Regions from separate parts of the Glutamicibacter sp. NPDC087673 genome, predicted to be linked through region 2. Evidence: riboswitches for the same ligand, from Rfam matches in the RefSeq annotation. Region 2 holds a riboswitch; the other holds the start of a gene.
The links. A riboswitch is a leader RNA that binds a small molecule or an ion and turns the genes downstream of it on or off. The one in region 2 is predicted to bind S-adenosylmethionine.
Positions count from the first base shown of each region.

Region 1: another riboswitch for S-adenosylmethionine. It lies ahead of ACIOTL_RS10250 (O-acetylhomoserine aminocarboxypropyltransferase/cysteine synthase family protein); the one in region 2 lies ahead of ACIOTL_RS13760 (ABC transporter ATP-binding protein).

Region 1 covers NZ_JBIUWB010000004.1:954-8,001, reverse strand. Annotated here, with positions in the region: gene ACIOTL_RS10260 (GyrI-like domain-containing protein) at 1-738, opposite strand, end outside; gene ACIOTL_RS10255 (cystathionine gamma-synthase) at 810-2,030, opposite strand; gene ACIOTL_RS10250 (O-acetylhomoserine aminocarboxypropyltransferase/cysteine synthase family protein) at 2,027-3,340, opposite strand; SAM riboswitch class I at 3,425-3,515, opposite strand; gene ACIOTL_RS10245 (LysR family transcriptional regulator) at 3,745-4,686, opposite strand; gene ACIOTL_RS10240 (DUF1852 domain-containing protein) at 4,810-5,802, shown strand; gene ACIOTL_RS10235 (methionine synthase) at 5,834-6,874, shown strand.
Region 2 covers NZ_JBIUWB010000005.1:280,258-287,305, reverse strand. Annotated here, with positions in the region: gene ACIOTL_RS13770 (ABC transporter permease) at 1-435, opposite strand, end outside; gene ACIOTL_RS13765 (aliphatic sulfonate ABC transporter substrate-binding protein) at 505-1,527, opposite strand; gene ACIOTL_RS13760 (ABC transporter ATP-binding protein) at 1,615-2,436, opposite strand; SAM riboswitch class I at 2,442-2,543, opposite strand; SAM riboswitch class I at 2,811-2,902, shown strand; gene ACIOTL_RS13755 (acyl-CoA dehydrogenase) at 2,918-4,249, shown strand; gene ACIOTL_RS13750 (LLM class flavin-dependent oxidoreductase) at 4,307-5,710, shown strand; gene ACIOTL_RS13745 (IS110 family transposase) at 6,002-7,048, opposite strand, start outside.

The DNA.
Region 1 (7,048 bases), on a different contig from region 2:
GGTGGCGGCGTAGAGGTCCTGCAACGCCGACGGGTAGGGGCCCGAAACGCTGAAGACCGCCCACTGGCCAGCAGGAACCTGAATCGCGTCCAGGCCCTTCGGCACCTGGATGCCACCGGGTACGGCGACACCGTGCAGGTAGGTCAGCTCGCTGCCTTCGCGGTAATCGGGGTCCACCTGTGCGCTGACCTGCAGCAAACCGGCAGGTTGCGCGGAAGACAGCTCCTTGAGCCGAGCGTGCTCGGCTATCGGGATGGAGGCGATGTGGGCTTGGATGTGCGGGTTGGCACCGTTGTGAATCAGCGGTACCTGCGTGGCGTATCCAATGAGCTGGAATTCTTCTCGATCAACTATTCGTGCATCCATGGGACGATTCCCTTCGACGGTCAGGCTGAACCTGATGATTGGTTGGCTTCGAAGGGGGCCACCATTCTCGCGGACATCGGCCACGGACGCGCCATGCACCGCTCGGAAGGCCCGGCCGAATGCTTCGGCCGAACCATAGCCGTAACGGATCGCGATGCTCAGCAGGTCCTGACCGGCAAGCAGATCCGCGGCGGCCTGGGTCATGCGGCGCCGGCGGATGTACTCGGAGACCGGCATGCCGGACAGCGAGGAGAACATCCGTCGCACATGGTATTCCGTCGTACCTTCGGCGTGCACCAAGTCAGCGAGGTTGATCTCGGCGCGTAGCTGAGCCTCGATTTGCTCGATGAGCCGATTGAGAATTCCGATCATGATTCCACCCTTCCCCAACTACTATTCTTCAGGGTAGGGGCACGCCGCCCGATAATCGCGGTTCGAAGCGATCAGGCGTTTTCCAGAGTCTTTTCACATACCCGGGCGACGACCGGTTTGGACGCCGCGCGGGCCGCGGACAGGCCGCGTTCCAGATCGGCAATCAGGTCGTCGGCTTCTTCGATGCCCACCGAGAGGCGGACCAGGTTGGCCGGGATTTCCAGCGGGGTGCCGATCAGCGAAGCATGGGTCATTTCGCGCGGATAGCAGACCAGGGACTCCACCCCGCCCAGGGACACCGAGAGCTGGAAGTACTCCATGGATTGGGCGAAGGCGCGGGCGGCGGCTTCATCGGAGAGTTGCAATGAGAGGATCCCGCCAAAGCCGCGGCCGGCCGCGGACTGGGACTTGGCCAGCTCGTGGCCCGGATGGCGTTCCAGCCCCGGGTAGTAGACGCGGGTGACTTCGGGCTGGTCATCGAGCCAGCGGGCCAGGGTGGAGGCGGTAGCCCCGTGGCGTTCCATGCGCAGGCCCAGGGTTTTCAGCCCGCGGGCGGCCAGGTAGGAATCCTGCGGACCGGAGACCGCGCCCCCGGCGAACTGCTGGTAGCCCACCGCTTCGGCCAGGCTCTGCCCGCGGTGCAGGTGGTCGGCCACGATGACGGCCCCGCCGAGCACGTCGGAGTGCCCGCCGATGTACTTGGTGGTGGAATGGACCACCGCGTGGGCGCCGAAATCCAGCGGCCGCTGCAGGTACGGGGTGGCGAAGGTGTTGTCCACCACCAGCAGGGCGCCGTGCTCGCGGGCGATGGCAGCCCAGCCGGCCAGATCGGCGATGCCCAGCAGCGGGTTGGACGGGGTTTCCACCCAGAGCAGCGCGGTGTTCGGGCGCACCGCCGCGCGCACCGCGTCCAGGTTGGTGATGTCTACCGCTGACGAGGTGATCCCCCATTTGCGGTGCAGCTTGGAGATCAGCCGGTTGGTGCCGCCGTAGCCGTCGGCGCCCAGGATGATGTGGTCGCCTGGCGCCAGCACCGCGCGCAGCAGTGCGTCTTCGGCGGCGATGCCCGAAGCGAAGGAGAAGCCGGCGGTGCCGCCTTCCAGCGCGGTGAGCTGGGATTCGAACCCGTTGCGGGTCGGGTTGGAGCCGCGCGAGTACTCGTGCCCGGCACGCAGCACGTTGATGCCGTCCTGGATGAAGGTGCTGGTCTGGTAGATCGGCGGGATCACCGCACCGGTGTGCGGATCCTTGTGCTGGCCGGCGTGCACGGCGAGGGTGTTGAAGCCGCTCATGCGAAACTCGCTTCCTTGGTGTCGGCGGTGGCCTGGGTTGCGGCCAATGCAAGATCCAGCGATTGGGTGATATCTGCTAGCAGGTCGGCGGGGTCTTCCAATCCCACCGACAGGCGCAGGGTGGAGGTGTTCAGGCCCGCGGCGGCCAGCTGCTGCTCCGAGAGCCGGCAGTGCGTCATGGTGGCTGGGTGGGAGACCATGGTGCGGGTGTCCCCCACATTCGCGGCCAGGGAAATCAGCTTGAGCCCGTCGATTACCGGGGAAACCAGCGATGGGTGGGCCAGCTCGATGGCCAGCACGCAGCCGGTGCCCTTGGGCGTGAGCGTCTGGGCCAGCTGGTGGCTGGGGTGGCCGGGCAGGGACGGGTGGTGGATGGCCGCGATGCCAGGGTGGGAAGCCAGAGTGCCGATCAGCGTGGTGACGCTGCGCTGCACGTGGGCGGCGCGCACCGGCAGGGTCTCGATGCCGGCCAGGATGCCCTGGGCGCTGGCCGGGGCCAGGGTCGGGCCCAAGTCGTGCAGGAACTTGGAACGCACCAGCATCGCGTAGGCGGCCGGCCCGTGGCGCTCAAGCAGCGAGGTGTTGTTCAGCCGCACCCGCGGGGCGGCGATCTGCGGCCAGCGGGCGGCATCGGAGAAGTCGAATTTCCCCGAGTCCACCACGACGCCACCGAGCACCGAGCCGTGTCCGGCCAGGCCCTTGGTGGCCGAGTGCACCACGATGTCGGCACCCAAATCCAGCGGACGCACATTCAGCGGGGTGGCCAGGGTGTTATCCACGACCACCGGGATGTTGTAATCGTGGGCGATGGCCGCGATGGCGGGCAGATCGGCCACGGTGCACAGCGGGTTGGAGACGGACTCCAGGAAGAACGCCCGGGTGTCCGACTCAATGGCAGCGGCCCAGGCGGACGGATCGGCCTGGTCGACAAAGCTGATGCGGATGCCGAAGTCCGCGAAGGTGTCGGTGAACAGGTCCACGGTACCGCCGTAGAGCGAGGAGGAGGCCACGATGTGCTTGGGTCCCTGGGTCAGGGCGAGCAGGGACAGGGCCACGGCGGCCTGCCCGGTGGCGGTGGCTACCGCGTGGGCTCCGCCTTCCAGGGCGGCCACGCGCTGTTCCAGGATGGACACGGTCGGGTTGCCGGTGCGCGAGTAGGTGAATCCGGCCTGGCGCAAGGCGAATTTCTCGACCGCTTCGGCATGCGATGCGAATTGGTAGGCCGCGGAATTGTGCAGTGGCGGCAGCATCGGGCGGAACTCTCCGCTCGGGCGGTACCCTGCGTGGACCGCGTCGGTTTCCTGGCTCATGGCTCCTCCTCGATTCTCTGCGAGGGAGTGCACCGATTGGCATCGTGCGGCGGCACGATGCTACGCAATAACGCGTTCGGAACTGCTCCATCGTTCCTGGCGGTAGCACCTTTCGGATTCCCGATGGTTGCTGCGGCGTCTCCGAGCCAGATCTCTCGGCCGCTCTTGATGGGTTGTTCTTCCATGGTTGGCTATCCGCCGCAAACGGTGCAAGCGGTATCCGGCGCCCGGCTTCATACAAGGCCGCTGCGCTTCATATGTCGTCGCCTTGTCATGATGACGCGGGGGCCTGAACCCTTTTGTGAAGCGAGCTTTTGAGCGGAATCGGCGTGATGTAGAGGTTTTTCTGGAAGTTTGTGACGATGCGCCGGTGCTCCATGACCGGCGGTTACGCTGCTGGCGGTTCAGCCGAGCACTTCTACCCCGAAGCTGGCGACCACGGTGCGCACTTCTTGCAGGTAGCGCTGGGCCTGGTCGGTGAGCGGGATGGCGGCGTGGTCGATCCAGCCGATTTCGATGCGCTCCTCGATGGCCAGCGGGATGGCGACGATGGAGGGATCCAGCTCGTCGCTGATGATGCCGGTGGAGATCGTGTACCCGCCCAAGCCGATCATGAGGTTGAAGATGGTGGCGCGGTCCGAGACCTGGATTTCGCGTTGGCTGGAGCGCGTGGAGAGCACCTCCTCGGCGAAGTAGAAGGAATTATTCGCGCCCTGGTCGAAGGTCAGCCGGGGCAGGTCTTCGAGGTCTTCGAGCGTGACCTGTTCACGAGTGGCCAGCGGGTTGCTGCGCGAGATGAAGATATGCGGATCGGCCAGGAACAGCGGGTGGAAGACCAGCCGGGATTCGCGCAGCAGCTTGTCGATGACCTTCCGGTTGAAGTCACTGCGGTACAGGATCCCGATGTCGCTGCGCAGCGTGCGCACGTCCTCGATGATCTGTTCGGTGCGGGTCTCGCGCAGCGAAAACTGGTACTCGTCGGCCCCGCTGGCCTGCACCATCCGCACGAAGGCATCCACCGAAAAGGAGTAGTGCTGGGTGGAGACGCCCAGCAGCCGCCGGGCCGAGGGGCGGCCGAGATATCGATGCTCAAGAAGCTCCACCTGCTCGAGCACCTGCCGGGCGTAGCCGAGGAATTCTGCGCCTTCGGCGGTGAGCGTTACTCCCCTGGCCGAACGCATCAGCAAGGTGCGCCCCACCCGTGATTCAAGCTCTTTCATCGCTGAGGACATGCTGGGCTGCGCGACGTAAATGAGGTCGGCGGCAGCCGAGATCGACCCCTCCGAGGCGACCGCCACGAAATAGCGAAGTTGCTGCAGCGTCAAGCCATTTGTTCCCTGAACCATAGCCAGAGTCTATATGAATCCATAGTTATATCGAGTTACCCGATATCAAGAATCACCCTGCATGATTGACGCATCGACTTCCCCTCGGCCCACTACGGCCCCCAAAGAAACAGATTGGCCATCATGGCAGACGCGTTGACCTTCAGCATTAGCACCACCAGATTCGACGAGAATTACACCCCTTCAGCAAATTCGCGCACCACCACGAACTTCGCCAATTTGGCACGCGGAGAACGCCGCGCAGAGAACCTGAACAATGCTTTAACAATGATCAACCGCCGCTTCAATTCCTTGGCTCACTGGGACAATCCCCAGGGTGACCGCTATGCGCTGGAATTGGAAATCATTTCTGCCAACGTGCATTTCACTGCCGATAATAACGACCAGAAATTTCCCCTTTTAGAAGTCCTTGAAACCACGATCGTGGATAACCTCCTAGGCACTCGAACCCAGGGAATAGTCGGCAATAATTTTTCGTCGTACGTCCGCGACTATGATTTCAGTGTGGTGCTTCCTGCGCAGAGTCGTGGCGCCGGCACCCCAGTTCTTCCCGAAGATTTTGGCGATCTCCACGGGCAACTTTTCCAGCACTTCCTTAAGTCGCAAGCCTATGGTCAGCGTTTTGAGCAGCTACCGGTGATCTGCATCAGCGTCTCTACCTCCAAGACCTATTTCCGCACGGGCAACAGCCATCCGGTGCTCGGTTTGGAGTACCAGCAGGATGAAAATTCATTAACCGACGCGTACTTCGGAAAAATGGGTTTGAGCGTGCGCTACTTCATGCCGCCGGGTGCCGTGGCTCCGCTGGCGTTCTACTTCCGCGGTGACCTGCTCAACGATTACACCAATCTGCAGTTGATCAGCCTGATCAGCACCATGGAGACCTTCCAGAAGATCTACCGTCCGGAAATCTACAACGCCAACTCGGCAGCGCCTGCTGTGTATCACCCGAGCCTTGGAGCCGAAGATTTCTCCCCCACCCGCGTTTTTTATGACCGCGAAGAACGAACCCAGCTAGGCAAGATCCAAGGGAAATTCACCGAAGAGCATTTCATTATTCCGAATCGCGAACTGCTCGAATCCTGGGCTGCCAACTGTGCAGTCCCCACCGCCTAATCAATTATCTTAGGAATCCGAAGGACCAATTATGACCAATTCCCTGCTTCCAACCTCTATCGTTGGCTCCCTGCCCAAGCCTTCATGGCTTTCTGAAACCGAGACCCTGTGGTCTCCGTGGAAGCTGGAAGGAACGGCGCTGGCCGAGGGCAAGCAGGACGCGATGCGTGCCGCGGTGCTGGAGCAGACCCGCCGCGGCATCGACATCATTTCCGACGGGGAGCAAACTCGCCAGCACTTCGTGACCACCTTCATTGAGCACCTGTCAGGGGTTGACTTCGAGAACAAGCAGACCGTGTTGATCCGCGACCGCTACGAGGCCAACGTGCCCAGCGTTGTCGGCGCGGTGGAACGCAAAGCCCCGGTCTTCGTAGAAGATGCAAAGTTCCTGCGCACACTGACCGACCGACAGATCAAGTGGACACTGCCCGGTCCGATGACCATGGTGGACACCCTGCACGACGGCTACTACGGCAGCCGCGAAAAGCTGGCCTGGAAGTTCGCGTCCATCCTGAACCAGGAAGCCAAGGAATTGGAAGCCGCAGGGGTGGATGTCATCCAGTTCGACGAACCTGCCTTCAACGTCTTCTTCGACGAGGTGGCCGACTGGGGCGTGGCCGCTCTGGAACGCGCCTGCGAAGGATTGAAGGCTGAGACCGTGGCACATATTTGTTTCGGCTACGGCATCAAGGCAAACAATGACTGGAAAGCAACTCTGGGCACCCAGTGGCGCCACTACGAGAAGTCCTTCCCGCTCTTGCAGGCTTCCTCCATCGACACCGTTTCGCTGGAATCCCACCACTCGAACGTGCCGCTGGAGGTCGTCGAGTTGGTGCGCGGAAAGCGGGTCATGCTCGGCGCGATTGATGTAGCCAACCCGCAGATCGAGACCCCGGAAGCTGTGGCTGAAACTCTGCGCAAGGCGCTGGCATACATGGATGCAGACAAGCTGATCCCGAGCACCAACTGCGGCATGGCGCCATTCCCCCGCCACGTCGCTCTGGCCAAGCTGAGCACGCTGAGCGCCGGTGCCGCTGTGCTGCGCGAGGAGCTTGTGGGTGCCAGCTTCTGAGACTGCGCTAGTCACGGGAGTGCCAGCACTGTCTGGCAACGCCGTCGTTCATATCTTGAAATGGAGGACCTCGATGTGACCAAGCCGGGCTCGGTCAACAGCGTCGACCGATTCCCCAGACTTTGGTCGCGATCGCAGTCAGTGCCGCATTCAACGACCGAGCTTGAGCCTGGG
Region 2 (7,048 bases):
CAAGGCGACGGTGGTAAAGACCGGGAAGAAGGCACCAATGATCACGAGTGTGACCTTGGAATCTTCACCCATTTTCATCCAGAGCACCAGCAGCGGAACCCAAGCCAAGGAAGGGACTGCACGCAGGGCGCTGATGCTCAGTCCCAGAAATGCATCTGCCAATTTGGACAGCCCGACAAGCGCACCCAGCGCCAAGCCCAGCAATGATCCGAAGGCGAAACCGAGAAGAACACGCTGAGTGGAGATGCCGATGTGCTTTCCGAGTTCGCCATCCTGGAAGAGCTCAATGGCAGCAGAAACCACTGAACCCGGAGTTGGCAGTGTCCACGGAGCAACGATTCCGGTAACGGTGACAAATTGCCACACAGCCAGGGTGGTCAGCGGCAAGACCAGCGCAAGCAGCCATTTCGGGGCACGCAGGATCGTTGCGGCCATGCTGGCCTTCTGCTTGGCAGGTGTTTGGCTTCCGCGGGTTCCAGCCACGTTAGTGGGACTCATGGCTGGTTACTCTCCGGAGATCTTTGTTGCGTCTGCCTTGACGGCAAACTGGTCATCGATGAGGGTTTCCAGAGCTTCATCAACGGATTCCTGCTCCGAGACATCGCCGCTAGCGACCAGCGTGGGAGCAATCTTGCTCAGGACTCCAGTGAATTTGGCGTCGGGAACTGCCGGAACGTCCAGATTGGAGCGTTCCTCAATGACGGTGGCAGCAACTCCTGGTTCGAGCCCTGCTACGTCGGCCAGGATTTCTGCGGTTTCCTCGGGATGGTCAGCTGCCCAGCCACGAGCCTTTTCGTAGGCATCGACAACGAGCTGGGCGAGTTCGGGGCTCTGCTCAATGAAGTCTTCGCGAGCGTTCAGCGCACCGTAGGTGTTGAAATCCAAGTTCCGGTAAACCAGTTGCGCGCCGTCTTTTTCGGCAGCGGCCATGATCGGATCCAAACCGCTCCAGGCATCAACCGAGCCGTTGGCCAGGGCGGTACGTCCATCGGCATGCTGGAGGTTCTGCAGCTTGATGTCAGCTTCACTCAAGCCCGCGGATTCCAGCGCCTGCAGCAGGAAGAAGTATGGGTCGGTGCCCTTTGTAGCGGCCACGGTCTTGCCAGCGAGATCTTCAACGGACTCGATTTTCGAGTCCTTATCCACTACCAGGGCCGCCCATTCCGGCTGCGAATACAGTGCGATGGTCTTGATGGGTGCACCGTTCGAACGGTTCAGGAGCGCAGCGGAACCGGCTGTGGAACCAACATCGATTGCGTCGGCGCGAAGAGCTTCATTGGCCTTGTTGGAACCAGCGGACTGGATCCATTCGACATTTACGCCCTGCTCCTTGGCGGCTGCTTCCAACCATCCCTTTTCCTTGAGCACCAGGCTCAGCGGGTTGTATGTGGCAAAGTCGATGGACAGGGTCTGGCCATCCGAGGAGGCTGTAGCGTTTTCGCCAGCACAGCCGGTCAGGGCAATTGCGCCAACGAGCAAGGCGGCGGCGGACAATGCAGTGCGGCGGGTGAGACGGTTCAAAAGCATGGAGAATCCTAGAATTGTGCGTGCAAGCGGTGTAGGTGAAAGGCAAAGAGGCCGCCGAATGGTTCGGACCCCACGGCGTGCCCGGGACTAATGGTTGGTTGGGTCGACGCCGAGCAGGCGCAATAGGTGCAGACGATCTGCAACGAACTTTTCATCGGTATGCCGGCGTGGATGCCCAGCTGAGATGGACAGATCTTCGATGACGCCCGCTGCACTATGCTCAGCGCCTCGCCCCAGAACAATCACGCGGTCAGCCAAAGTCAACGCCTCGTCCACATCATGGGTCACCATGAGAACGGTGGTGGGGAACGATGCGTGAATCGAGAGCAGCAGATCCTGCATCTTCAAGCGTGTCAGCGCATCGAGGGCGCCGAAGGGTTCATCAAGAAGCAATACACCCGGGCGCCGAGCCAGCGCGCGAGCCAGCGAAACCCGCTGCGCCATGCCTCCGGAGATCTCTCGTGGGCGCAAGCTGGCTGCATGGCTCAGACCGGTCAGCTCGATCAACTCATCGATCAGCGAGTTGCCGGCGCGCTTATCGGTTTCCGGTGCCAGGCCCAGTGCAATGTTCTGGCGAACCGAGCGCCATGGCAGCAGCCGGGGCTCCTGGAAGGCAACGGCGCATAACTCGTTGATGCCGGTGACCTCGCGGGTGCCGGTGCGGATGGTGCCGGTGGTGGGTTGGTCCAAGCCCGATACTGAACGCAGCAGCGTGGATTTTCCGCAACCGCTGGCTCCAAGAATGGCCACGACTTGACCTGCTGGAATTTGCAGGTTGATATCGGCCAGGACCGTGAGGCTTTCCATCTTGGTGGTGAAGGTCCGCGACACGTTGCTGAACTGCACACCCAGGGCGCTTGAAGCTGAGACAACGGGAGCTGCCTCGGGCGCTGCAAAGGAAAGAGTCATGTTCATCTCCATCGGTCCTGGCGGTAGCACCGGCCTGCAGAGCAAAACTCCAAAGGTGGTTGCTGCGGCGTCAACGAGCCAGATCTCTCGGCCGCTCGGGATGGTTACGTGTCCATTACAACGAGTCGAACGATTTGAACGCAAATCTCGCGTAATATGAAAAAATCTTCGACAACTACGTCACATTGCCCAGAAATTTCGTTATTTATTTTATTGCAGGCCGGTTTGCTCGACATTAAGCAAAACTTTGCAACTCATCTTCGGCAGGACACGGATTAGGCTGTGAAATTTGAAGATGGGCACTTCCGGCACTGGGACGAAATGTGACTTCGCGGGTTGGAATCACCGGTTTATTACCGTTACAAATGAATTACGACCCATCCAGAGCGGCTGAGAGATCTGGCTCCACGACGCCGCAGCAACCACCCCAATAGCGGGACGGTGCTACCGCCAGGACCGATGGAAAGAATTGAGAACCCTGATGCCTATTGGTGAATCGCACAATGCCCTCGGACTGGACTTCAACCAGCTCAGTGACCCTTCGCAGGCCACCGCAATGGACCTGGACAAGTTTGAAGAACAGTTGCCGACTAGGCAATTGCTGAAAATCACCCCCGGACCAAGTGCGGATGAGCAATACGACCGGCTGGCCGAAATCTTCCGTCCCGTTTTTGCGCAGATCGCCGCAACCGCCAAGGACCGCGACTTGAACCGCGTGCTTCCTTTCGAGCAGGTAGGCCTGCTGAACCGCGAGCGCTTCGGTGCGCTGCGCCTTTCCGTTGCCGACGGGGGCTACGGCGCACGGCTGGTGGATGTCTTCCGCCTGCTCATCGAGCTGTCCGAGGCGGACTCCCACGTTGGCCAGCTGTGGCGTGCGCATATCGCATTCGTCGAGAACGTCTTGGCGATGGAGGACGAAGAGCTGCGCAAGAAGTGGGTCGCTCGCATCGCTGCCGGGCAGATTATCGGCAACGCCTACACCGAACGCGGTGGCAACGCCCTGGGCACCTTGAACACCAAGGCCAGCACCGTGGACGGGCGCTGGGTGATCGACGGTGAAAAGTACTACTGCACCGGCACCATTTTTGCCGACTGGACCACCGTTGCCGTGGCCCACCCGGAGCTCGCCGGCCGCCAGATCGCCGTGGTCTCCACCCAGCGCAGCGGCGTCAAGATCCTCGACGACTGGGATGGGTTCGGCCAGGGCCTCACCGGAACCGGCACCACCGAATTCCACCAGGTCCCGGTGGATTGCTTCATGCCGCAGCAGACCAATGACTCCGAAGCGGCGATCTTCCAGCTGGTCCTCATGGCCGTGCAGGCGGGCATCGCCCGCGCCGCATTGAACGACCTGCGTCACGCGGTGCAGGCGCGCACCCGCATCTTCACCACTGGAACCGGGGTGCCGGTATACCAGGAACCCCAGGTCCTCCAGCTGGTGGGCGAAGTTTCCGCGGAGTCCTTCGCTGCCGACTCCGTGGTGATCGGCGCAGTCCTTGAAGTTGAAGCCGCCCTGGGCGATCCGGGACTGAACGACGAGGAACGCTACGCCGTATGCGAGCTGGCCGCCAACCGCGCGCAAACCGTGGTGCAGCCACTGGCCATCGGCGTGACCAGCAAGCTCTTCGACGCACTGGGAGCCTCTTCCACCAGAAGCGGCTGCAACCTGGACCGGCACTGGCGCAATGCGCGCACCATCGCCACCCATAACCCAGCGATCTACAAGGCGCGCATCGTCGGGGACTACGAGATCAACGGGGTCCAGCCGCAGCGGCTGTCCGTCACCGGCGAAGATTCGACCCAGCGGGCCTGAGGGCCTGCGACGCACACCAGCAACTTTCCACGATTACCAACCTATGGGGGCAAAGCCATGAGCGAGAACAAGCGCGAGATCCTATTCAACGCATTCGACATGAACTGCGTGGTGCACCAGTCGCCGGGCCTGTGGCGCCATCCGCAGGACAAGGCCTCGACCTACAACACCCTGGGCTACTGGACCCACCTGGCCAAGGTGCTGGAAAAGGGGAAGTTCGACGGGCTGTTCCTTGCCGACGTGCTGGGCACCTACGACGTGTACAAGGGCACCAACGTGACCCCGCTGGGCTCCGGCGCGCAGGCGCCGGTCAACGACCCGATGATGCTGGTTTCCGCCATGGCCGCCGTGACCGAGAACCTCGGCTTCGGCGTCACCGCGGGCACCGCCTATGAGCACCCGTACGCTTTCGCCCGCCGCTTGGCCACCCTGGACCACCTGACCAACGGCCGCGTGGGTTGGAATGTCGTCACCGGCTACCTTCCCTCGGCCGCCCGCAATATGGGCCAGGAAGACCAGATGGAGCACGACGAGCGCTACAACCACGCCGATGAGTACCTCGAGGTGGTCTACAAGCTGCTCGAGGGCTCGTGGGAAGACGACGCGGTGCAGAACAACAAGGAAACCGGTGTCTACACCGACCCGGCCAAGGTGCACCCGATCGAGCACGAGGGCAAGTACTTCAAGGTCCCGGGCATCGCCATCACCGAGCCGTCCACCCAGCGCACCCCGGTGATCTACCAGGCCGGCGCCTCCAAGCGCGGCACCGAATTCGCCGCGTCGAACGCCGAAGCGATCTTCGTGAATTGCCCTACCCGCGACCTGCTCAAGGAAGCGGTCAGCAAGATCCGCGACGCTGCCGAGGCCGCTGGGCGTGGCCGTTACGACATCAAGGTCTTCGCCATGCAGACCATCATTACCGCGGAAACCTCGGAACTTGCCCAGGCGAAGTTCGAGGATTACAGCTCCTACGTGGATATCGAGGGGTCGCTTGCACTGCTTTCGGGGTGGACCGGCATCGACATGTCCGTCTACGGACCAGACGATGTCATCGGCGACGACGTGAAGTCCAACGCCATCCAGTCCTCGGTGGAGACCTTCAAGAAGGCCAGCGGCGATACCGGAAAGCCATGGACCATCCGCCAGCTGGCCGAATGGATCGGCGTGGGCGGATTCGGCCCGGTCTCCGTCGGTTCGGGTGCCGAGGTAGCCGAGAAGCTCATCGACTGGGTGGACTACACCGATGTTGATGGCTTCAACCTCGCCTATGCTGTCACTCCAGGCACCTTCGAGGACGTTGTCGAATACGTGGTTCCCGAGCTGCAGGCGCGCGGGGTCTACAAGACCGAATACGCCGAGGGCTCGCTGCGCCACAAGCTGTTCGGCGAGGGGGACCGCGTGAAGGACACCCACCGCGCAGCCCAGTACAAGATCGCCAACCGGATGGCCGCGCAGGCCTGATATGTGCCCGTAATTGTCAAGTAGGCATGGGTTAGCACCCGCTTGGCTGGATTGCCGAGCGGGTGCTTTTCACCTCCCTGATCGACCCGGTGGTGCGGCGTGTCTTGGTGACGCGTGGTCAGTCTGACATACGCGGGTTGGTTACCGCATGACCCTGTTTCGGCGAGAGCAACCAGCTTGTCTAGGATCGAGCGTGGCACCTCTTGGGATGCTGCTCATAGGCCTTCCGCTGATGCGCTCTTCACGCTGCATGCTCCACTTAGCATGATATGAGAGGCGAGTCTTGCAGAATTATTCGTCCATCACGGCCAATGACCAGCACCAACCGGCAAGTTCACGGGCAATCGCGGTGCACGCGACGGTGTGCTTCTTCTTGTGGCTGGCCAGGGTATTCCACCGCTGGTTCAGGCGCCGATTCCCGGCATCGCCCCGTGCCGCTGCCTGGGCCGATGCCTTGGCCCACCGGTCGGTCATGGTTTTCCCCGGCTGGTACCGCGGTTTGTGATGCCATGCAGCCTCGACGAGCAGCCGGCGGGCATGGGTGTTCCCGGTCTTCGTGATCCCGCCCAAGGACCTGCTGGTCCCCGAGGAATATTCGCTGGGCACCAGGCCAAGATAGGACGCAATGGTGCGGCCGGTGAATCGATCCCAGTCACCGAGCTCGACTGCGAGAGCGAACCCGGTCAGGGTGTTGATGCCACGCAGGCAGCACAGCCTGTTGGTCACGGCAGTGAACTGGGATTCGGCAGCCATCTTGTTGATTTGCTCATCGAGCCGGTCACGCCGGGCAAGACCGAAAGTGGCCGCATCGAAGGCAGCGTCGAAGGCCGCCAACGTTCCGGTGCCAAGGCTTGCGAGCTCGTTTTTCCTGATACGCCGCAGCCATGCCTCATGCCTGGAGCCCCAGCACGTACTGCCGTCATAGATGAAGCTATGGCGCAGCAGGAGCTTCGAGAGCCGATGCCTGCACATCATCAGCTCAACCCTGGCGTCCTCGCGTGCTCGGACGAGGTCTCTGGCGGATTCCTCGACGAGCGTCGGCACGCGCACTGCCACGAGTTCATCGACTTTGATCAGTCGTGCCAGCAGCAGGGCATCGCGGGCATCGGTTTTGACCTTGTCCCCGGAAAGGCGCAGGAGCTTCGACGGGGCCGCGACGGTCACCGGGTAGTTCATGCCCGCGAGGGTGCGGGCGAGGCTGAATCCGGTAGGACCGGCTTCGTAGGCGACCGCGACGGGTCCGTGGTCGGCAGCGATCCCGTTGATCCATGTCGTGATGGCTTCGTTCCCGCCGGGGAGTTTCGCTTCGAGGACTTCACCCGTGCGGGTGTCGAGGGC